4 regions of the Streptomyces globisporus C-1027 genome follow, and region 1 is predicted to be linked to each of the others. Evidence: riboswitches for the same ligand, from Rfam matches in the RefSeq annotation. Region 1 holds a riboswitch; each other region holds the start of a gene.
The links. Region 1 has a riboswitch for cyclic di-AMP ahead of WQO_RS27075 (M23 family metallopeptidase). Riboswitches for the same ligand answer to the same signal wherever they lie in the genome.
Positions count from the first base shown of each region.

Region 1 (5,409 bases):
ACAGGCCACGGCTCTTCCGTTTCCGGGAATCGGGAAAGACCCGGGGAAGATCCGCACCTCGATAATGCGGGCAGCGTGAAATGGCGCCCCGAAATTACTTCTCTTTGTATACGGCGCTTCTGTTAATGCCGGACGCCCGCCGTGTTTACGCCGTGTTGCGAACTTCTCACCGGGGGAACGGGGGCGGCGCGGCGCCCCGGGAGATCCGCACGGCGGAGCCGGTGCTCGGCGGTGGAGCGTTCCGCGTGCTGGGCGGTCAGCGCCCTCGCCCGCTCCGCGTCGCCGCGCGCCACGGCGTCGACGATCGCGCCGCGCTCGGCCCAGGATTCGACCGGGCGGGCCGGCTGCTCGACCGCGTACATCCAGGCGATCTTGTGCCGGAGCTGGGTGAGCAGCGCGATGAGCCCGGGGCTGCCGGAGGCCTGGGCGAGGGTCTCGTGGAACCAGCCGCCCAGCGAGCGCAGATCCTCGCCCTCGCCCCGGCGGGCCCGCTCCTGGCCCAGCCTGACCAGACCGCGCAGCACCTTGAGGTGGGCTTCGGTACGGCGCTGGGCTGCGCGGGCCGCGCCCAGCGGCTCCAGGAGCATCCGCACCTCCAGGAGGTCGGCGGCCTCCTGGACGGTGGGCTCGGCGACACAGGCGCCGGCGTGTCGGCGGGTGACCACGAACCCCTCGGACTCCAGCGTGCGCAGCGCCTCGCGGACCGGGACGCGGGAGACCCCGTAGCGGCGGGCCAGCAACTCCTCGGTGAGGCGGCTGCCGCGCTCGTAGACACCGGAGACGATGTCGTCACGGATCGCCGTGCATACCGAATGCGCGGGAATGCGCATATCCGAACCTCCGCCTTGATCCCCGCGAAACGCGGCCGCCCGACGTCTGTTCCGTGACTCTATGACAATCCGCTGGAATTTCCGATGGCAGGTCGGAATCCACGGATATCTTCACGCGGGAATTGCCGAAGGCCCCGGCGGGTGCCGGGGCCTTCGGACGGTGGGTCGCGCGGGGCGGGGTCAGACGTTCAGACCGTGGGAGCGCAGGTAGGCGACGGGGTCCATGTCGGAGCCGTAGTCGGGGGTGGTGCGGGCCTCGAAGTGCAGGTGCGGGCCGGTGGAGTTGCCGGTGGAGCCGGAGAGGCCGATCTGCTGGCCGGAGGAGACGCTCTGGCCGACGGAGACGCCGATCGAGGAGAGGTGGCCGTACTGGGTGTAGGTGCCGTCCGCCATCCGGAGCACGATGTTGTTGCCGTACGCGCCGCCCCAGCCGGCCTCGACGACCGTGCCGGAACCGACCGCGACGACGGAACTGCCGGAGGCGGCCTGGAAGTCCACGCCGGAGTGGCTGCCGGAGGACCAGAGGGAGCCGCCGGTGTTGTAGCCGGTGGTGACGTGGGAGCCGGCGACCGGGAGGTGGAAGGCGTTCAGCCGGGCGCGCTCGGCGGCGCGGGCGGCGCGGGCCTTCTCCTCGCGGACCTCTTTGGCGCGGGCCTCGGCCTTGCGCTCGGCCTCGGCCTTCGCCTTGGCCTTGGCGGCCTTCTCGCGGGCCTCTGCGGCCGCCTTGGCCTTCGCCTTCGCGACCGCGTCGGCCTGCCGCTGCTGGGCGTGGGCCTGCGCGTCGATCTGCTCGGCGAGGGTGGTGTCGAGGGAGATGGCCTGGGTGAGGCCGGTGTCGGCGACCTTGGCGGCCTCGGAGTCCGCCGCGAGGGCCGGGGAGGACAGCGAGCCGAGGACTCCGGTGGTGGCCAGGGCCGCGATGCCGGCGGCCTGGGCGCTCCGGCGCGTGAGGCGGCTCGGGGCACGGTGCTTCCCGGTGGCACGGGTGAACGCCATGGAGGGGCTGGTTCCTTTCCTTCCTTCTCGCCTACCGGGTTAGCTGACGGGTTCGGAGCAGGAAGGTCTCCTACGGATCCCCGCGCCGGTTCGCGGCACGGGCCTCCGATTCACCCCAGGGACTGCGTGGGTCCCCGGCTCCCCAGGCTCGCGCCTGACGGGGACTCGGCGATGACTGCCCGGCGCCGCGGCTGCGGCATTCGGGTGACGGACAGCCGGGCCGACGCTAGGCGGGGCGACTTCCCATCACCAAACGGACAAGGAGATTTGTCGCGCATCCCACAGGGCAGACAGGCAACCACCTCCCCAAAAGGGTGCGAAGCAGACCAAGCAGGCAAAAGCACAGGACCCCGACGAAATTCCTTCCGTCGGGGTCCTGTTCGCGGCGGTGGTCGCACGGTGGCGGCCGGTTCCGCGGGCGGTGTCAGCCGGTGACGACCGACACCTCTCCGATACCGAGAGCCTTCACCGGCTCGGCGATCCGCGAGGCGTCTCCCACGAGGACCGTGACCAGCCTGTCGACCGGGAAGGCGTTGACCACGGCGGCGGTCGCCTCCACGGTGCCCGTCTCGGCGAGCCGGGCGTAGAGGTGGGCCTGGTAGTCGTCGGGGAGGTGCTGCTCGACCTGGTCGGCCAGCGTGCTCGCGACGGAGGCGGCGGTCTCGAACTTCAGCGGGGCGACGCCCACCAGGTTCTGCACGGCCGTCTCGCGCTCGGCGTCGGTCAGCCCCTCGGCGGCCAGCGTCCGCAGGACCTTCCAGAGGTCGTCCAGGGCCGGTCCGGTGGACTCGGTGTCCACCGAGCCGCTGATCGCGAGCATCGCGGCGCCGCCCGAGTCGGGGCCGGAGGAGCGCAGCACCTGGGCGAAGGCGCGTACGCCGTAGGTGTAGCCCTTCTCCTCGCGCAGCACCCGGTCCAGCCGGGAGGTGAGCGTGCCGCCCAGGCAGTACGTGCCGAGCACCTGCGCGGGCCACACACGCTCGTGCCGGTCGGCGCCGATGCGGCCGATCAGCAGCTGGGTCTGGACCGCGCCGGGGCGGTCCACGATGACCACGCGGCCGGTGTCGTCCGCGGTGATGGGCGGCACCGGGCGGGCCTGGGCGGTGTTGCCCGACCAGTCGCCGAGGGTCTCCGCCAGCAGCGCGTCCAGGTCGATGTCGGTCAGGTCTCCGACGATCACGGCGGTCGCGGTGGACGGGCGGATGTGGGCGTCGAAGAAGGCGCGCACGGCGGCCGCGTCGATCCGCCGGACCGTCTCCTCGGTGCCCAGGCGCGGGCGGGACATCCGGGCGGTGGCCGGGAACAGCTCCTTGGAGAGCTGCTTGGCCGCGCGCCGGGACGGGTTGGCGTGCTCGTGCGGGATCTCGTCGAGGCGGTTGCCCACCAGGCGCTCGATCTCGCTCTCGGCGAAGGCGGGGGCCCGCAGCGCCTCGGCGACCAGGCCGAGCGCCTTGGCCAGCCGGGAGGCCGGGACCTCCAGGGAGACCCGGACGCCGGGGTGGTCGGCGTGCGCGTCGAGCGTGGCGCCGCAGCGCTCCAGCTCGGCGGCGAACTCCTCGGCGCTGTGCTTGTCGGTGCCCTCGGAGAGCGCCCGCGACATGATCGTGGCCACGCCGTCGAGGCCCTCGGGCTCGGCCTCCAGCGGTGCGTCCAGGAAGATCTCCACGGCGACGACCTGCTGGCCGGGGCGGTGGCAGCGCAGCACGGTCAGCCCGTTGGGCAGAGCGCCGCGCTCGGGCGCCGGGAAGGCCCAGGGGCGGGCCGTGCCGGGCGTGGGCTGCGGGTGGAACTCCATGGCTACTCCAGTCACGGCGGCGTCGCTCACTTGGCCGCCCCCTCGTGCGCGTCGGTGCCCTCGGTGCCGTCTTCGCCCTCGGCGGCCTCGTCGGCCGGCTCGATGGGCTCGTAGACCAGCACCGCCCGGTTGTCGGGGCGCAGGGCCGCCGCGGCCGCCGCGCGCACCTCCTCCGCGGTGACGTCCAGGACGCGGCCCACGGCGGTCAGGGCGAGCTGCGGGTCGCCGAACAGGACGGCGTAACGGCACAGTTCGTCGGCGCGGCCGGCGACCGTGCCGAGCCGGTCGAGCCACTCGCGCTCCAACTGCGCCTGGGCCCGCTCCATTTCCTCGGGGGTGGGCCCCTCGGCGGCGAACCGGGCCAGCTCCTCGTCGACGGCGGCCTCGATCGTCTCCACCTCGACGCCGCCGGACGTCTTCACGTCCAGCCAGCCCAGCGAGGGCGCTCCGGCGAGCCGCAGCAGGCCGAAGCCCGCCGCAACCGCCGTACGGTCGCGGCGGACCAGGCGGTTGTGCAGCCGGGAGGACTCGCCGCCGCCCAGCACGGTCAGCGCCAGGTCCGCGGCGTCGCAGGCGCGGGTGCCGTCGTGCGGGAGGCGGTAGGCGGCCATCAGGGCGCGCGCCGGGACCTCCTCGTGGACCACTTCGCGCAGCTGCTCGCCGATGATCTCGGGCAGTGTCCCGTCGCGCGGCGGCTGCTTGCCGTCGTGGGAGGGGATGGAGCCGAAGTACTTCTCGATCCAGGCGAGGGTCTGCTCGGGGTCGATGTCGCCGACCACCGAGAGCACCGCGTTGTTGGGCGCGTAGTACGTACGGAAGAACGCGCGGGCGTCTTCCAGCGTGGCCGCGTCCAGGTCGGCCATGGAGCCGATCGGGGTGTGATGGTAGGGGTGGCCCTCGGGGTAGGAGAGGGCGGTCAGCTTCTCGAACGCGGTGCCGTAGGGCACGTTGTCGTAGCGCTGGCGGCGCTCGTTCTTGACGACGTCGCGCTGGTTCTCCATGGACTCCTCGTCGAGCGCGGCGAGGAGGGAGCCCATCCGGTCGGCTTCGAGCCACAGGGCGAGCTCCACCTGGTGGGTGGGCATGGTCTCGAAGTAGTTGGTCCGCTCGAAGCTCGTCGTGCCGTTGAGCGAGCCGCCGGCCCCCTGGACGAGCTCGAAGTGACCGTTCCCCTTGACCTGGCCCGAGCCCTGGAACATCAGGTGCTCGAAGAGGTGAGCCAGGCCGGTGCGTCCCTTGACCTCGTGGCGCGAGCCGACGTCGTACCAGAGGCAGACCGCGGCGACCGGGGTCAGATGGTCCTCGGAGAGCACCACACGCAGGCCGTTGGCCAGGCGGTGCTCGGTCGCTGTCAAGCCGCCGGAGCCGGCCTGTGCGGTGGCCGTGTGACCCATGGGCATGTACGTCCCTTCGATCGCGATACTGGACTTCCTGCCAGACCTGCCACTCTAAGCAAGCGCACCGGCACCTGGCGAAGTTCCCGTTCGGTGGATGTTTCCGTCGATGGTGTCGTGAGCACCCTCGACGGCGTACCGCCCGGGCGGCTTCGGACAGGCCTTCGGACGGGTCGAGGTCGGCGTTGTCAGTGGGGCGGTCCACAATGGACCGCGTCAGCAGCACGTGTTGTCCCGAACAAGCTCAGGTCGCCCGAACAGAATCCCTGAAGGAGTCGCAGCCGCGATGGCCCGCCGTAGCACGAAGACCCCGCCGCCGGACGACTTCGAGGAGAAGATCCTCGACATCGACGTCGTCGACGAAATGCAGGGCTCCTTCCTCGAGTACGCGTAC
Region 1 covers NZ_CP013738.1:6,133,539-6,138,947, reverse strand. Annotated here, with positions in the region: gene WQO_RS27080 (GntR family transcriptional regulator) at 123-830, opposite strand; gene WQO_RS27075 (M23 family metallopeptidase) at 1,011-1,826, opposite strand; cyclic di-AMP (ydaO/yuaA leader) riboswitch at 1,841-2,007, opposite strand; gene WQO_RS27070 (M16 family metallopeptidase) at 2,251-3,621, opposite strand; gene WQO_RS27065 (M16 family metallopeptidase) at 3,648-5,021, opposite strand; gene WQO_RS27060 (DNA gyrase/topoisomerase IV subunit A) at 5,302-5,409, shown strand, end outside.

Region 2 (5,409 bases), 1.2 Mb from region 1:
GGTGGTGCGGGGCAGGCTCACGCCCGCCGCCTTCCAGGCCGCCTGGGTGAGGCCGGAGCAGTCGAAGGCGTTCGGGCCGGTCGCGCCCCAGACGTACGGCTTGCCGATCGCGCCGTGGGCGAAGGCGATGGCCTGCCCGGCGCGGGAGTCGGGTGCCGAGACCGGGCCGCTGCGGGCGGTGGAGCGGTCGGCGTGGGCCGGGCCGCCGCCGTGCCGGGCGTCGGCCGAGCGCTCGACGTCGGCGCGCTCGTCGGCCGTCAGGGTGTCCAGCAGCTTCCGGGCGTCGGCCAGCTTCGTGCGGATCGCGGTGCGGTGCTCGCGCAGTTCGGTGCGGCGGGCGGCGAGGCGCTCGGTCTCCTCGTCGGCGCGGGCCTTGACCTGGGCGATGCGGGAGACCTGCCGCTTGATGTTGCGCAGCAGCCCGGTCTGCCGGTCGCCCGCCCGGTCGAGGTAGGAGGCGCGTTCCAGATAGGCGTCGGGGTCGGAGGAGAGCGCCAGTTGCAGGGCCGGGTCCAGGGTGCCGGAACGGTACTGCGCGGTGGCCAGCGAACCGAGCGCGTGCCGGGCGGTGTTGAGGCGGTCGGTGCGGCGGGCGGCCTCGTCGGTCAGGGCGTCGACGGTGCGGGTCGCGGCGTCCGCCTTCTCCTTCGCACCGTTGTACTTCTCGGTGGCGACCTCGGCGTCGTGGTAGAGCCGGTCGACCTTCGCCTTGACCTGGGCCGCGGTGGGGGCCGGTTCGGCGGGGGCCGCGCCCGCTCCGGTGACCGATCCGGCGGTGGCGGCCCCGGCGAGCGCCAGAGTGGCGGCGGTGCGGGCAGCAGGGCCGGTGAGCGGGCGCTGCTTGGGTTTTCGATGAGCTGACCTGCGGTGCGCTGCCACGGGGGCGGCATCCTTCCTCTCGGCTGTCCGCCGGGGGTGGCGGCGGGTCCGGGATGGACGCTAATCCCGGCGCGTAGAAAAGAGTCGCCATGACAGCTATTGCCCTGATGTGACGTTTCGCCGGTCACGGATGATCGAAGCGATCGAGGAAGGCTTGCCTCACTGAAAGGTAAAACCTTGGCCATGGCTAGGCTCCCGAGCCATGGACGTACTCATCAATGTCTTCGTCGCCCTGCACATCATCGGCATCGCCTCCCTGCTGGGCGGCTTCCTGACGCAGATGAAGGCCATGGGGGCGGGGACCGCCCGGTTCACCCCCGCGATGCTGCACGGCGCGCTGACCATGCTGGTCACCGGCGTGGCCCTGGTCGGCCTCAACCAGGCCGACGACCAGACCGTGAACAACGTCAAGATCGGCATCAAGCTGGCGCTGCTGGTCGTGATCCTCGCCCTGGTCTACGTCAAGCGCGACGAGGAGAAGGTCGACAAGGGTGCGTTCATCGCGGTCGGCGCTCTGACGACCGTCAACATCTTCATCGCCACGGTCTGGACCTGAGGCCGGACCCGCACTCTGCGGGGGCGGCCGCTCACCGGCCGCCCCGCCGCTGTGTCACGCCGGGCGGACGCTCCCGTAGATCGGCATGTAGTAGATCGACTCCTCGCGCACGTTCGCACCCGGCTTCGGGGCGTGGACCATCATCCCGTCGCCCTTGTAGATACCGACGTGGCTGATGTCGTCGTAGAAGAAGACCAGGTCCCCGGGCTGGAGGTCGGACGTGGCGACGCGCGTGCCGACCTTCACCTGGTCCCAGGTGGTCCGGGGCAGGGTCACGCCCGCCTCCCGCCAGGCCGCCTGCGTCAGCCCCGAGCAGTCGTAACTGGAGGGGCCCGTCGCCCCCCACACGTACGGCTTCCCGATCTGGGCGCGGGCGAAGGCCAGCACCTTCTCCGCCTTGGCGGCGTAACCGCTGCCCGTGCCGGAGCCGGACCCCGGACCCGTGCCCGTACCGGCGCCCGATCCGGGACCCGAACCGCCGCCGGTCTCCTTCGCGGCCTCCTCGCGGGCCTTCTCCTCGGCCTCGGCCTTCGCCTTCGCCTCGGCGGCCTGGCGGGCGGCCAGCTTCGCCGCCTTCTCCTTCGCCTCGGCCTCCTTCTTGCGCTCCAGCTCCGCCAGCCGCGCCTTCTCCTCGGCGGTCAGCCGGGACAGCAGCCCGCGCGCCTCGGTCAGCTTGGTCTGGACGTCCTTCTTGCTGGAGGCGAGCGTGGCCTGCGTCTCGGTCAGCGTCTCCAGGCTCTTCACGGCCTCCGCGCGCTTCTTCGCCGCCGAGGCCTGCTGCGAACGGAAGTCGCTCACGGCCTTCTGCTGCCGCTCCGTCGCCCGGTCCATCAGCCGGCTCTGGTCGAAGTACCCCTGCGGATCGTCCGCGAGGAAGAACGTCGCCGTGGGCGCGATGCCGCCGTCGCGGTACTGGGCCGCCGCGTAGGAGCCCAGCGCCCGGCGCGCCTCGTTGATCCGCTCGGTCCGCTTCGCCACGTCCGCGAGCAGCGTGTCGACCTTCTTCTGCTGCGAGGAGGAGACGGCCTTGGCCCGGTTGTACTCCTGGGTCGCCGAGCCCGCCTGCCGGTACAGGGCGTCGACCTTCCTCTGCACGTCCTCGATGGCGGGCTTCGGTTCCGCGGGCGCCGCCGTGGCGCTCTGCGTGGAGAGCAACGTCACCGAGGCCAGCGCGGCCGTCGTCAGCCCGACGGCGGGGGTGGTGGTGCGCACCTTCGTGCGCGGCTTGCGATGCGATGCCAAGACCGGCATCTCCTTCCGTGGACCGCCTACCGGGTTAGCTGTCGGGTTCGGACGGAACGGAAGGCTGTCCTACGGTCCGCATGCGAGGGCACGGACCGATTCACCCCGGTTCTGCGTGTGGGTCCCCGGTTCCGCACTGCCAGGAGGGCAGGACGGATTCGGCAGAGGTGTCCGTTAGGCGCGGTTCGCCTCAGGGAGGTACGGATCACCTGACCGAGCACGCTAGCCAAAGCGCCCCACCGCTGGGAAGGACGATGAGCTATATGCCCGATACATTTTCGTGACCTTTCCGGATCGGGGGTCCGACACCCCCTCCGACCGGGCGCTCCTTCACGGAACGTGGACGTCCGTTCTCCCTGCGTACGGGTGAGGGGCGGGCGATTCCCCGGTTCCGGCGGCCGCTTCCTACCGCTTCCCGGCTTCGGCCGAACGTTGTCAGTCCGGCCGCCTAGACTCGGGAGGCGATGAGCAGCCTCTTTGACGACAGTTTCCTGACCGGCCTCCAGCCCGCGGAGGACGGCCCCCCGCCGCCCCCCGAGGACCACGCGCCCGAAGCGGTGCCGGAGGGACTCTTCGAGGGCGTCTACGACGCGCCCCCGCCGCCCCGGGACGGGTACTACCGGGACGGTCACCCGCGCCCGGCGATCGACTCCGCCGCGCTGCTCGACGGGCTCAACACCGAGCAGCGCGCCGCCGTCGTGCACGCCGGGTCCCCGCTGCTCATCGTCGCCGGGGCCGGCTCCGGCAAGACCCGGGTGCTCACCCACCGCATCGCCCACCTGCTGGCCGAGCGCGGCACGCACCCCGGGCAGATCCTCGCGATCACCTTCACCAACAAGGCCGCCGGGGAGATGAAGGAGCGCGTCGAACAGCTCGTGGGTCCGCGCGCCAACGCCATGTGGGTCATGACCTTCCACAGCGCCTGCGTCCGCATCCTGCGCCGCGAGTCGAAGAAGCTCGGCTTCACCTCGTCCTTCTCGATCTACGACGCCGCCGACTCCAAGCGGCTGATGGCCCTGGTCTGCCGCGATCTGGACCTCGACCCCAAGCGCTACCCGCCGAAGTCCTTCACCGCCAAGGTCTCCAACCTCAAGAACGAGCTCATCGACGAGGAGACCTTCGCCGGACAGGCCGCCGACGGCTTCGAGAAGACCCTCGCGCAGGCGTACGCGCTCTACCAGGCGCGCCTCCGCGAGGCCAACGCCCTGGACTTCGACGACATCATCATGACGACGGTCCACCTCCTCCAGGCCTTCCCGGACGTCGCCGAGCACTACCGCCGCCGCTTCCGCCACGTCCTCGTCGACGAGTACCAGGACACCAACCACGCCCAGTACACCCTGGTCCGTGAGCTGGTCGGACCGGCCGGGGAGAACGACGCCCCCGCCGAGCTGTGCGTGGTCGGTGACGCGGACCAGTCGATCTACGCCTTCCGGGGCGCGACCATCCGCAACATCCTCCAGTTCGAGGAGGACTACCCGAGCGCGACGACGATCCTGCTGGAGCAGAACTACCGCTCCACGCAGACGATCCTCTCCGCCGCCAACGCCGTCATCGAGCGCAACGAGAGCCGCCGCCCGAAGAACCTCTGGACCAACGCCGGCTCCGGCGCCCGCATCACCGGCTATGTCGCCGACACCGAGCACGACGAGGCGCAGTTCGTCGCCGACGAGATCGACCGGCTCACCGACGCGGGCGACGCCAAGGCCGGCGACGTCGCCGTCTTCTACCGCACCAACGCCCAGTCCCGTGTCTTCGAAGAGATCTTCATCCGCGTCGGCCTGCCCTACAAGGTCGTCGGCGGCGTGCGCTTCTACGAGCGCAAGGAGGTCCGGGACGTCCTGGCCTACCTCCGCGTCCTCGCCAACCCCGAGGACACCGTCCCGCTCCGCCGCATCCTCAACGTCCCCAAGCGCGGCATCGGCGACCGCGCCGAAGCCATGATCGACGCCCTGTCGATGCGCGAGAAGATCTCCTTCCCGCAGGCGCTGCGCCGCGTCGACGAGGCGTACGGCATGGCCGCCCGTTCCTCCAACGCCGTCAAGCGCTTCAACACGCTGATGGAGGAGCTGCGCACGATCGTCGAGTCCGGCGCCGGACCCGCCGTCGTGCTGGAAGCCGTCCTGGAGCGCACGGGCTATCTCGCCGAGCTCCAGGCCTCCACCGACCCGCAGGACGAGACCCGCATCGAGAACCTCCAGGAACTCGCCGCCGTCGCCCTCGAATTCGAGCAGGAGCGCGGCGAGGAGGAGGGCGCGGGCACGCTCGCGGAGTTCCTGGAGAAGGTCGCGCTCGTCGCCGACTCCGACCAGATTCCCGACGAGGACGAGGACGGCTCCGGGGTCATCACGCTGATGACCCTGCACACCGCGAAGGGCCTGGAGTTCCCCGTCGTCTTCCTCACCGGCCTGGAGGACGGCGTCTTCCCGCACATGCGGGCCCTCGGCCAGACCAAGGAGCTGGAGGAGGAGCGCCGCCTCGCGTACGTCGGCATCACCCGCGCCCGCGAACGGCTCTACCTGACCCGGGCCGCCATGCGCAGCGCCTGGGGCCAGCCCTCGTACAACCCGCCGTCGCGCTTCCTGGAGGAGATCCCCGAAGCGCACCTGGAGTGGAAGCGCAAGGGCCCGATGGCCGCCCCCGCCGGGCCCACCTCCGGCATCACGTCCTCGCTGTCCTCCTCCCGCTCCCGCTCCGGCCCCTCGGGCTTCGCGACCCGGCGCTCCTCGGAC
Region 2 covers NZ_CP013738.1:4,945,466-4,950,874, forward strand. Annotated here, with positions in the region: gene WQO_RS21880 (C40 family peptidase) at 1-879, opposite strand, end outside; gene WQO_RS21885 (hypothetical protein) at 1,082-1,435, shown strand; gene WQO_RS21890 (C40 family peptidase) at 1,490-2,677, opposite strand; cyclic di-AMP (ydaO/yuaA leader) riboswitch at 2,685-2,851, opposite strand; gene pcrA (DNA helicase PcrA) at 3,142-5,409, shown strand, end outside.
Region 2: another riboswitch for cyclic di-AMP. It lies ahead of WQO_RS21890 (C40 family peptidase); the one in region 1 lies ahead of WQO_RS27075 (M23 family metallopeptidase).

Region 3 (5,409 bases), 850 kb from region 1:
CGCCGCGAGCTGAAGCGGGGCGACGTCGCGGCCCTGGTCGTCGAGCCGATCCAGGGCAAGGGCGTGCACGCCGCGCCGCCCGGCTATCTGCGCGAGGCCCAGGAGCTGCTGCACCGCCACAAGGCCCTCCTGATCGCCGACGAGGTCCAGACGGGCCTCGGGCGCACCGGGGACTTCTACGCCTACCAGCACGAGGAGGGGGTGGAGCCCGATCTGGTGTGCGTGGCCAAGGCCCTCTCCGGCGGCTATGTGCCGGTCGGCGCGACCCTCGGCAAGGACTGGATCTTCCGCAAGGTCTACTCCTCGATGGACCGGGTCCTCGTCCACTCCGCGAGCTTCGGCTCCAACGCCCAGGCGATGGCGGCCGGGCTCGCGGTCCTGACGGTGATGGAGGACGAGGAGACCGTCGCGAACGCCCGGCGCACCGGTGATCTGCTGCGTGAGCGGCTGGCGGCCCTGGTGGACCGCTACGAACTGCTGCACGAGGTGCGCGGCCGCGGGCTGATGATCGGCATCGAGTTCGGCCGGCCCTCCTCGCTGAAGCTCCGCAGCCGCTGGACCATGCTCCAGGCGGCCCGCAAGGGTCTCTTCGCCCAGATGGTCGTGGTGCCGCTGCTCCAGAAGCACCGGATCCTCACCCAGGTCTCCGGCGACCATCTCGAAGTGATCAAACTGATCCCGCCGCTGGTCATCGGGGACGCGGAGGTGGACCGGTTCGTGGCGGCGTTCACCTCCGTCATGGAGGACGCGCACAGCGGCGGCGGGCTGATGTGGGACTTCGGCCGGACGCTGGTCAAGCAGGCCGTGGCCAACCGCTGACCTGACGTTTGCCTCTGAGGCAAGTTATTTGCCTCAGAGGAAAGGTCCTGGCCCAATAGAGGCATGAACCCTCCGGACGAAGGGGTGCCGGACGAGCTCCCCGGCGTCGCCCCCCGACTGCGCGATCTGCGCCGTGCCCGCGGCCTCACCCTGGAGATCGCGGCCCAGCGGGCCGGGCTCTCCCCGGCCCATCTCTCCCGGCTGGAGACCGGCCGCAGGCAGCCCTCGCTGCCGATGCTGCTGGGGCTCGCCCGCATCTACGGTACGACGGTCTCCGAGCTGCTCGGCGAGCAGCCGCCCGAACGGGACGCGATCATCCGCGGCGGCGGCTTCGAGGGGACGGAGGCCGACGGCTGGATGTACCGGCAGGCGGGCGGCTCCGGCCGTGCCATGCAGGCGCTGCGGGTGCGTGTCCCGTACGGCGCCCAGGGCGACCTCGTCCGGGTCCACCCCGGTGAGGAGTGGCTGTACGTCCTGGAGGGCCGGCTGCGGGTCGGGCTCGGCGACACCGTCCACGACCTCGAACCCGGCGACAGCGCCCACTTCGACTCGCTCACCCCGCACCGGATCGCGGCCGTCGACCGCTGCGGCGCGGAGCTGCTCTTCGTCCACTCCCTGCTGCAGAGTCCCGCCGCCGAGCTCTGCCTCGGCAGCGGACTGCACCCGCGCTGACCGGCCGTCCCTGCCGGCCCACCCTTCACTCCACCGGCCGCGAGGCCGACAGAGAGGACCGTCATGTCCGATTCCGAGCACTACGACCCGCTGGGCCCCGGACGCCGCGTGAACGAGGACCCGCAGGAGAAGCGGATGCCGCGCGGCGTCATCATCCGGCTCTTCGCCTATCTGGTGGCGGGCCACCTCGTCGCGGCCTTCCTCTACCTGCTCTTCGTGGTGGCCGGGAGCAAGTGACGGACCACCACGGGGCGAGCGGTCGCCGGAGGGGTCAGCCCTCGTCGAGCAGCCGCTCGCGCAGCCGCTCCCGGGTCTCGGGGGAGATCTTCAGCCCCTCGGACAGATAGCGGTCCGTCGTTCCCCAGTTCTCCTCGATGGCCGTGAAGGCCGCCGCGAGATAGGCCGGCCGCGCCCCGAACAGCGGGTCCAGCAGTTCCAGCACCTCGGGCGACATGCCGGCCCCGGACGGGTCGGAGCGCTTCACCTTGTACCGGCGGTGGAGATCGTCGGACTTGAGGTAGTCCTCCTCGATCGCCTCGGGAACGACGCCGACCGCGAGCAGGGCGACCGCGATCGAGAGGCCGGCCCGGTCCTTGCCCGCCGCGCAGTGCATCAGCGCCGGGACGCTGTCCTCGGCCAGGGCGTGCAGCACCCGGCTGTGCTCGGCGGTGCGGTCCTCGATCGTCGCGCGGTACATCCGGATCATGCGGTCGACGCCCTTGCCGCCCGAGAGGACTGACCGCAGCTGCTCGATGTTCCCGCTGCCCACCAGCCGCCAGAACTCCGCGCCGTCGGCCGGGTCCGAGAGCGGAATGCTGACATTGCGGACACCGGTCAGCTCGATGTCGTACCCGTCGAGCTTGTGGTCGGCGGAGTGGCGGAAGTCGAAGACCGTGTGCAGTCCAAGGCCGTCGAGGAAGGCCGCGTCCTCGGCGGTGGCGTGCGCCAGATGGCCGCTGCGGTAGAGCCGGCCGAAGGCGGTGCGCCGCCCGTCCGCCGTGGGGAGCCCGCCCACATCGCGGAAGTTGCGGACTCCGGTCAGCACGGTCTCTGTCGGCGGGACCTGCGGCACCTGCTGCGTCACGGGGGCTCCTGGGATCTCGGGCGTCGGCGCGGCTCTCCGGCGAGGGCGCTCCCGTGACGATACGACATCGATTCGGCGGAAAATCATCACGGCCGCCTCCCCGGCGACGGGTACCGGGGAGGCCGGGCTGATGTGGCGTCAGGGGCTCCGTCCCCAGCATGTCCGTATTGGGGCATTTAGCAGAACGTGCCCCGCTAATGGGGGAGATGGGATTTCGGAGGTGAGCGGGATCATATCCGTGACGGTCCGTGGTGAGCGCGCCGTCGGACATTCCCGTTGTCCGTACGGAAATCCAAGATCCGTAATCCACGGAGTGTGACGGGAAATCCGGAGCGATATCGAATCGATGATTCCGCCGCGCAACCGATGGCTTGTTCCGCCCGTCCTGACCGGTTTACGGTCACCGTCAATCCGGACGGATCGCCTAATCCTGCCGCCGCCCGGAATTCGCACCCACCCACTCACGTGTGGCAGGAGCGGGGGAACCAGGTAAGCCGCCGACCCGGAGAGATCCGGACCGGCTAGGGGTGAAGTCGCCGCAATGCGACCGGGCATCTCCAGCCCGAACCCGACAGCTCACCTCGCAGGCGCCGGAGAGGAACTTCCCCATGCCCGCAAAGGGTAAGCACCGTCGTCCGAAGTCCGGCCCGATCTCCCGCGGCGTCCTCGCCGCAGGGGCCGGCGGCGCCGCACTCGCCCTCCCGCTCATCGGCGCCACCGCCGCGAACGCCGCCGGCCAGACCGCCCCGGCCGCCAAGCCGGCCGCCGCCTCGGTCGCCGCCGCGCACACCGCTCCGGCCGCCGCCCCCGCCGCGTCGAAGGCCGCCCCGAAGACGTACGCCGTCGTCGCCGGCGACTACCTGTCGAAGATCGCCGCCGAGCACCAGCTCAAGGGCGGGTGGGAGAAGCTCTACCAGGACAACCGCTCCACCGTCGGCGACAACCCCAGCCTGATCCACCCGGGCATGAAGCTGACCCTCGGCGCCAAGGGCTCCGCCCCGGCCGAGAAGTCCGCCGCTCCCAAGGCCGCCCCGAAGAAGGCCGAACCGGCCCCGAAGGCCGCGCCGAAGGAAGAGGCCCCGAAGGGCGACACCATCTCCGCCGACGACTCCGAGGGCTCCGGCGCCTCGGCGCAGACCGGCTCCTCCGAGGCCACCGGCTCCGGCTGGTCCGCCCCGCTGGCCAACGCCGACGTCACCACCCAGTACCGCGCTTCCGGTGCCAGCTGGTCCAGCGGCTACCACACCGGCTCGGACTTCCAGGCCGCCTCCGGCACCCCCGTCCTCGCCATCGGCCCGGGCACCGTCGTCTCGGCCGGCAACAGCGGCTCGTACGGCAACGAGGTCGTCATCAAGCACGAGGACGGCATGTACTCCCAGTACGCCCACCAGTCCTCGCTGAACGTCTCGGTCGGCCAGACCGTCACCGGCGGCCAGCAGATCGGCCTCTCCGGCTCCACCGGCAACTCCACCGGCCCGCACCTGCACTTCGAGGTCCGCACCGGCCCGAGCTACGGCTCGGACGTCGACCCGATCGCCTACCTGCGTCAGCACGGCGTCTCCGTCTGACCGAGCGGCGACGAGAAGTGTCCGAGGGGCGGTGCGCGGCGGCGCACCGCCCCTCGCTTTATTCCGGGTTTACCGAAAACTGACCGGGTGGTCTATCTCACCACCCGTCAACCCCGTATTACGGTCGCGTAGGTCACATCGGACGATGCAGGATACGTCCTTGTGGCAGTCGATTCGAGAAACAACCAGCAGCACACCATCGGGTCGTACGCGGCGATCGGCGACAGTTTCACCGAGGGCGTCGGCGACCCCGGCCCCGACGGGACCTTTGTCGGGTGGGCGGACCGCTTCGCGGTGCTTCTCGCCGACCGGCTCCCGGCCCCCGACCCGGTCGGCCCCGCGGACGCCCCGTACGAGGACTCCCCGCACGGGGACTTCCGCTACGCCAATCTCGCCGTACGAGGACGCCTCCTCGACCAGATCGTCGAAGAGCAGCTCCCGCGGGCCAAGGAACTGGCCCCCGACCTGGTCAGCTTCTGCGCGGGCGGCAACGACATCATCCGGCCCGGCGCCGACCCCGACGATCTCGCCGAGCGCTTCGAGCGGGCCGTCGCCGATCTGAGCAACGCCGTCGGCACGGTCATGGTCACCACCGGCTTCGACACCCGGGGCGTCCCGGTGCTGCGCCACATGCGCGGCAAGATCGCCACGTACAACGTCCATCTGCGGGCCATCGCCGACCGCTACCAGTGCCCCGTGCTGGACCTGTGGTCGCTGCGCTCCGTCCAGGACCGCCGCGCGTGGGACGCCGACCGGCTGCACCTGTCGCCCGAGGGACACACCCGCGTCGCGCTCCGCGCCGCCCAGGTCCTCGGCCACGAGGTGCCCGCCGACCCCGACCAGCCCTGGCCGCCGCAGGCCCAGCGCCGCCCCTTCGACGAGCGGCGCGACAACATCCAGTGGGCCCGCGAGTACCTGGTGCCCTGGATCGGCCGGCGGCTGCGCGGCGAGTCCTCCGGCGACCACGTCGAGGCCAAGCGCCCGGACCTGCTGCCGCTGTAGTAGGCCCGACAGGACTCCGGCTCAGGACTCCAGCAGGGGAAGCGCACGCCGGGACGGGTTCGGCACGACGAGCCCGTCCGGCGGCGTGCCTCGGTCGTAGGCGGCGGGTATCCGCTCCAAAACACCGCCGGCGAACACGTCGTACAGCGGCAGCGACTCCAGATGCACATAGCCGATGTGGCAGTCGCACACGGCGAGCGGACACCCCCGCGGGCCGAGCGCCCGGCGGTAACTGCCGTCGTACAGATTGCCCAGCTCCGCCTT
Region 3 covers NZ_CP013738.1:6,978,636-6,984,044, forward strand. Annotated here, with positions in the region: gene WQO_RS30785 (aspartate aminotransferase family protein) at 1-819, shown strand, start outside; gene WQO_RS30790 (helix-turn-helix domain-containing protein) at 883-1,491, shown strand; gene WQO_RS36490 (DUF6126 family protein) at 1,555-1,728, shown strand; gene WQO_RS30795 (tyrosine-protein phosphatase) at 1,763-2,575, opposite strand; cyclic di-AMP (ydaO/yuaA leader) riboswitch at 3,020-3,180, shown strand; gene WQO_RS30800 (LysM peptidoglycan-binding domain-containing M23 family metallopeptidase) at 3,184-4,143, shown strand; gene WQO_RS30805 (SGNH/GDSL hydrolase family protein) at 4,306-5,145, shown strand; gene WQO_RS30810 (STM4011 family radical SAM protein) at 5,167-5,409, opposite strand, start outside.
Region 3: another riboswitch for cyclic di-AMP. It lies ahead of WQO_RS30800 (LysM peptidoglycan-binding domain-containing M23 family metallopeptidase); the one in region 1 lies ahead of WQO_RS27075 (M23 family metallopeptidase).

Region 4 (5,409 bases), 1.2 Mb from region 1:
TTCCTCCGCGCTGTACCGGCCCGTGGCCCTCGCCATCGCGCTGACCGAGGCGGTCACGGCCCGTCAGGTCTCCTCGGTGGTCACGGACGAGCTGCTGCCCGCGTTCGGCGGCCGTCAGCTCGCGATCTATCTGCTCAACGAACGCCATCTCCATCTGGCCTGGGAGACAGGGTTCCCGAAGGGTTTCCTCGACCGCTTCGACGGGGTCGGTCTCGACGTCAGCATTCCCGGGGTGGAGACCCTCACCACGGGCCGTCCGATCTTCTTCGAGTCCATGCAGCGTCTGGCCGAGGCCTATCCGGGCATCCCGATCGACGCGGACGTCGGGGCGCGGGCGTTCCTGCCGCTCATCGCCTCGGGACGGCCTGTCGGCTCCTGCATCCTCGGCTTCGACCGGCCGCGCGGCTTCAGCCCGGAGGAGCGTACGGTCCTGACGGCCCTGGCCGGCCTGATCGCGCAGGCCCTGCAGCGCGCCCAGCGCTACGACAGCGAGTCGGCGCTCGCCCGCGGCCTTCAGGACGCCCTGCTGCCGCACCGGTTGCCCGAGGCGGACGGGGTGGACACGCTGGGCCGCTATCTCTCCGGCACCCAGGGCATGGACGTGGGCGGTGACTGGTACGACGTCATCGAGACCGGCCACGAACTCGCCCTGGTCATCGGGGACGTTCAGGGCCACGGTGTTTCCGCCGCTGCGACGATGGGCCAACTACGCAGTGCGGTGAGGGCGTTCGCGCTGAGCAAGCACGATCCGCAGGAGGTGATGAGCGGCACGAACCGGCTGCTCATCGACCTGGATCCGGGCCAGTTCGCGAGCTGTTGCTACATCGCGCTCGACCCGGCGACCGGTGTGGCCCGTGCCGTACGGGCGGGGCACCCGCAGCCCGTGCTGCGGCGGCCCGACGGGCGGACGGAGGTGCTGGACCTGCCCGGCGGCATCGTGCTGGGGATCGACGGCGACGCGGCCTACCCGGTCACGGAGATGCGGCTCGAACCGGGGGCGATGCTGGCCCTGTTCACGGACGGGCTGATCGAACGCCCGGGGACGGACATCGACGAGGGCATCGAGCGGTTGCGCGCCACCGTCGAACGCATCGGCGCGGTCCCCCTGGCCGAGACGGCCGACCAGGTCATCGGAGAGGCGAGAGCGGCGACAGACCGCCCCGACGACATCGCGCTCCTGCTCGCTGCCCGCTGGGCCGAGGCACCCGTCGCCCGTCGGCGCCGGACGGCACAGGAGCCCGGGCCCGGGCCCGATCTGTGGCGCACGTTCAGGAGGCCCGACCCGGGGCATTCGACGGGTGCCCCGGATCCGGCCTCCTAGAAGGTGCCTGGAAAGCGCCGGTCAGGCGCCGGAGGCGCCCAGCATGCCCTCGCGCTCCACGACCTTGATCCGCTCACGGCCCTGGGCCGCGCCCAGCGCCTGCTCGTGGGCGTCCAGCTTGTGCCAGCCCTCCCAGGTCGTGTAGCGGACGCCCCGGCCTTCCAGGAACGCCTCGACAGCCTCCGGAGCGGGCGTGGCCGGCTCGGGCAGACGGCCGGCGGCACGGTCCTCCAGGACGCAGGCGACCGTCTCGTTGGCGTCGCCCTTGGTGTGTCCGATCAGACCGATCGGGCCGCGCTTGATCCAGCCGGTGACGTAGACCGAGGCCATGTGCTCGTCCCCGGCGATGACGCGGCCCGCCTCGTGCGGGACGGTGCCGGAGGTGACGTCGAAGGGGAGCTTGGGCAGCTCCTCGGAGTAGTACCCGACGGCACGGTAGACGCTCTGCATGTCCCAGTCGGTGAACTGGCCGGTGCCCCGGACGTTCCCGGTGCCGTCCAGCTCGGTGCGCTCGGTGCGCAGCGCGGTGACCTTGCCGTCCTCGCCCAGGATCTCGACCGGGGACTCGAAGAAGTGCAGGAACAGCTTGTGCGGGCGGTCGCCGACATCGCGGATCGCCCAGTTCTCCAGGGTCTGCGCGACCATGTTGGCCTGCTTGTTCTCGCGGCGGGTCGCGATGGAGCCCTCGTCGTACTCGATGTCCTCGGGGTTGACGATGACCTCGATGTTGGGGGAGTGGTCCAGCTCCCGCAGTTCCATCGGGCTGAACTTGGCCTGCGCCGGGCCACGCCGCCCGAACACATGCACCTCCAGCGCCTTGTTCTGCTTGAGACCCTGGTACACGTTGTCCGGGATCTCGGTGGGCAGCAGCTCGTCGGCCGTCTTGGCCAGGACCCGGGCCACGTCCAGGGCCACGTTCCCGACGCCGAGCACGGCGACCTTCTCCGCGGTGAGCGGCCAGGTGCGCGGGACCTCGGGGTGCCCGTCGTACCAGGAGACGAACTCGGCCGCTCCGTAGGACCCGTCCAGCTCGATGCCGGGGATGTCGAGCGCGCGGTCGGCCTCGGCGCCGGTGGAGAAGATCACCGCGTCGTAGAACGACCGCAGGTCGTCCAGGCCGATGTCGTGCGGGTAGCTGACGTTCCCGAAGAGCCGGATCTGGGGCTTGTCCAGCACCTGGTGCAGGGCCTTCACGATCCCCTTGATCCGCGGGTGGTCGGGGGCCACGCCGTAGCGGATGAGGCCGAAGGGTGCGGGCATGCGCTCGAAGAGGTCGATGGAGACCCCAGGGTCCTGGCAGACCTCGGATTTGAGCAGCGCGTCCGCAGCGTAGATACCGGCGGGGCCGGCTCCGACAATGGCGACGCGGACGGGGCGTGTCATGGCGTGGTGATCCTTCGGGGCGGGCGAACGCGGGCAGGTACAGCGTACGTCGGAGGTAAGGGTTGGCTTACTAGTCTCCACCCCACACCGTAAGCGATCGCCGCGCGGGCCCTTCGACCGGCCCCGCCTGGAGTGCCCGTTTAGTCGGTTTCGTTATTCCGAAATGGTCGATTTGACCCCTATGGGGCTCCTGGTTAATAAAGGGCTTATATGGGTTGCTGGGGTATTTGCTGGGGTGTGATTTCGCCACCTACGCGAGGGAGTGGTGAGCGTCACGTCCGCGAGGGCGGACGTCGAAGCGGACGTATCGGTTCCCTTCTGTGCGAGGAAAGTTGACGCCACGACGGCGCGGCCCGATCCGGGAATTCCGTTATTCGATCATGCGCGGAATAGGGAATCCGGAATGCGGGGCTTGTTCCGTCCGATGTTTCTCGCCTACGGTCACCGTCAATCCGGATGGAACGCCGAATCCTGCCGCCGTCCGGGAATCCGAAACCCACTCACGTACGGCAGGAGCGGGGGACCCAGGTAAGTCGCCGATCCGTAACCGGAACGGCTTGGGGTGAAGTCGCACGACCATGCGGCCAGACATCTCCCGTCTGAACCCGACAGCTCACCTCGCAGGCGCCGGAGAGGAAATCCCCCATGCCCGCACAGGGTAAGCACCGTCGTCCCAAGTCCACCTCGCTCGGCCGCGGCCTTGCCGCCGTGACCACCGGTGGAGCCGTCCTCGCTCTCCCGGTGATCGGTGCCACCAGCGCCTTCGCCGCTCCCGCGCCTGCCGCCGCACCGCAGGCCGTGGCGCCCGCCGCGGTGGTCGCCCAGGCGAATTCCGCAGCGAAGGCCGCCCCCGCCAAGCATTCCGTGGTGGCCGGCGAAACCCTTTCCAAGATCGCCCGTGAGCATTCCGTCAGCGGCGGCTGGGAGAAGCTGTACGAAGGCAACCGGAAGATCATCGGATCGAATCCCGACCTCATTCACCCGGGTATCAAGCTGGTCATCGGGGCCAAGTCCGCCGCCTCGTCGGACGGCAAGGCATCCAAGGCTTCCCCGTCCGCCGCGCGCGGTGCTTCGGCGGACCGCGCGGACCGTTCGGAGCGTATCGAAGCAGCCCCCGTGGCAAAGGCTGCTCCGGCCGCCGCGAAGGAGGCCGTCACCTACACGAACGACCTCGACGGCTGGATCAAGGAATCCCTGGCGATCATGGCCGAGCAGGGCATCCCCGGCACCTACGAGGGCATCCACCGCAACATCATGCGCGAGTCCTCCGGCAACCCGGCCGCCATCAACAACTGGGACTCCAACGCGGTCAAGGGCACCCCGTCCAAGGGGCTGCTCCAGGTCATCGACCCGACGTTCCAGGCCTACCACGTGCCCGGCACCTCGACCGACAGCTACGACCCGGTCGCCAACATCACGGCCGCGTGCAACTACGCCGCGGACCGCTACGGCTCGATCGACAACGTCTTCGGCGCCTACTGATCCTCCCGCGACCCGACAGCACGAAGGGGCCCCGGACCGCACGGTCCGGGGCCCCTTCGTGCTGTCGGGGTGTCGCCGGGAAGTTACCCCCAAGTTTCTCGTGACTTACCACGCGAACGGCAGTAGAACCTGTTGCACTCTGCCGAAAGTGAGAGAGGTCACATGAGCGACACTGCCATACAGGACAGCGGGGCCAAAGGTGTTTCGCGTCGAAGATTCATCACTGGAACAGGTTCTCTTCTGGGGGCCGCGGCGATCGTCGGAAACGCTCCACGGGCGTGGGCGGGCGTCCGTGCGGCTGCGGCGCCGATCGGGTCCGGGGCCCATGTGGCGGTCCTGGTCATCGGCACCGGATACGGCGGCTCCGTGGCCGCCCTCCGGCTCGCCGAGGCGGGCACGGACGTCCACATGGTCGAGATGGGCATGGCCTGGGACACCCCCGGCGCGGACGGCAAGATCTTCGCCAACACCACCAGGCCGGACGACCGCTCCTTCTGGCTGCGCACCCGCACCAAGCAGCCGCTGAGCAACTTCCTCGGCTTCCCCATCGACAAGAGCGTCAACCGCTACACCGGCATCCTCGACGCCGAGGAGTTCGGCGGCATCACGGTCTACCAGGGCCGGGGCGTCGGCGGTGGATCCCTGGTCAACGGCGGTATGGCCGTCACCCCGCGCCGGGAGAACTTCGGCGCGATCCTCCCGACGGTGAACGCCGCGGAGATGTACAGCACCTACTACCCGCGCGCCAACAGCGGGTTGGGCGTCACCACCATCGACCCCGCCTGGTTCGACAGCGTCGACTGCTACCAGTACGCCAGGGTCGGCCGAAAACACGCCCAGCGCTCCGGCTTCCCGTTCCTCTTCGTGCCCGCCGTCTACGACTGGGACTACATGAAGCAGGAGGCGGCCGGAACCGTACCCAAGTCAGCGCTGGACGCCGAGATCCTCTACGGCAACAACTACGGCAAGAAATCGCTCCAGAAGACCTACATCGACCGGATCAGAGCCACCGGACGGGTCACCATCTCCCCGCTCCACAAGGTCACCACCGTCACCCCGGCCCCCGGCGGCGGCTACACCGTGCTCATCGACCAGCTCGACACCGGCGGCCGGACCACCGTCACCAAGACCGTCACCGCGGACAAGGTGTTCTTCGCCGCGGGCAGCGTCGGCACCAGCAAACTGCTCGTCGGCCTGAAGGCCACCGGCGCACTGCCTCTCCT
Region 4 covers NZ_CP013738.1:7,345,579-7,350,987, forward strand. Annotated here, with positions in the region: gene WQO_RS32460 (SpoIIE family protein phosphatase) at 1-1,321, shown strand, start outside; gene WQO_RS32465 (FAD-dependent oxidoreductase) at 1,343-2,704, opposite strand; cyclic di-AMP (ydaO/yuaA leader) riboswitch at 3,188-3,346, shown strand; gene WQO_RS32470 (transglycosylase SLT domain-containing protein) at 3,350-4,186, shown strand; gene WQO_RS32475 (GMC oxidoreductase) at 4,349-5,409, shown strand, end outside.
Region 4: another riboswitch for cyclic di-AMP. It lies ahead of WQO_RS32470 (transglycosylase SLT domain-containing protein); the one in region 1 lies ahead of WQO_RS27075 (M23 family metallopeptidase).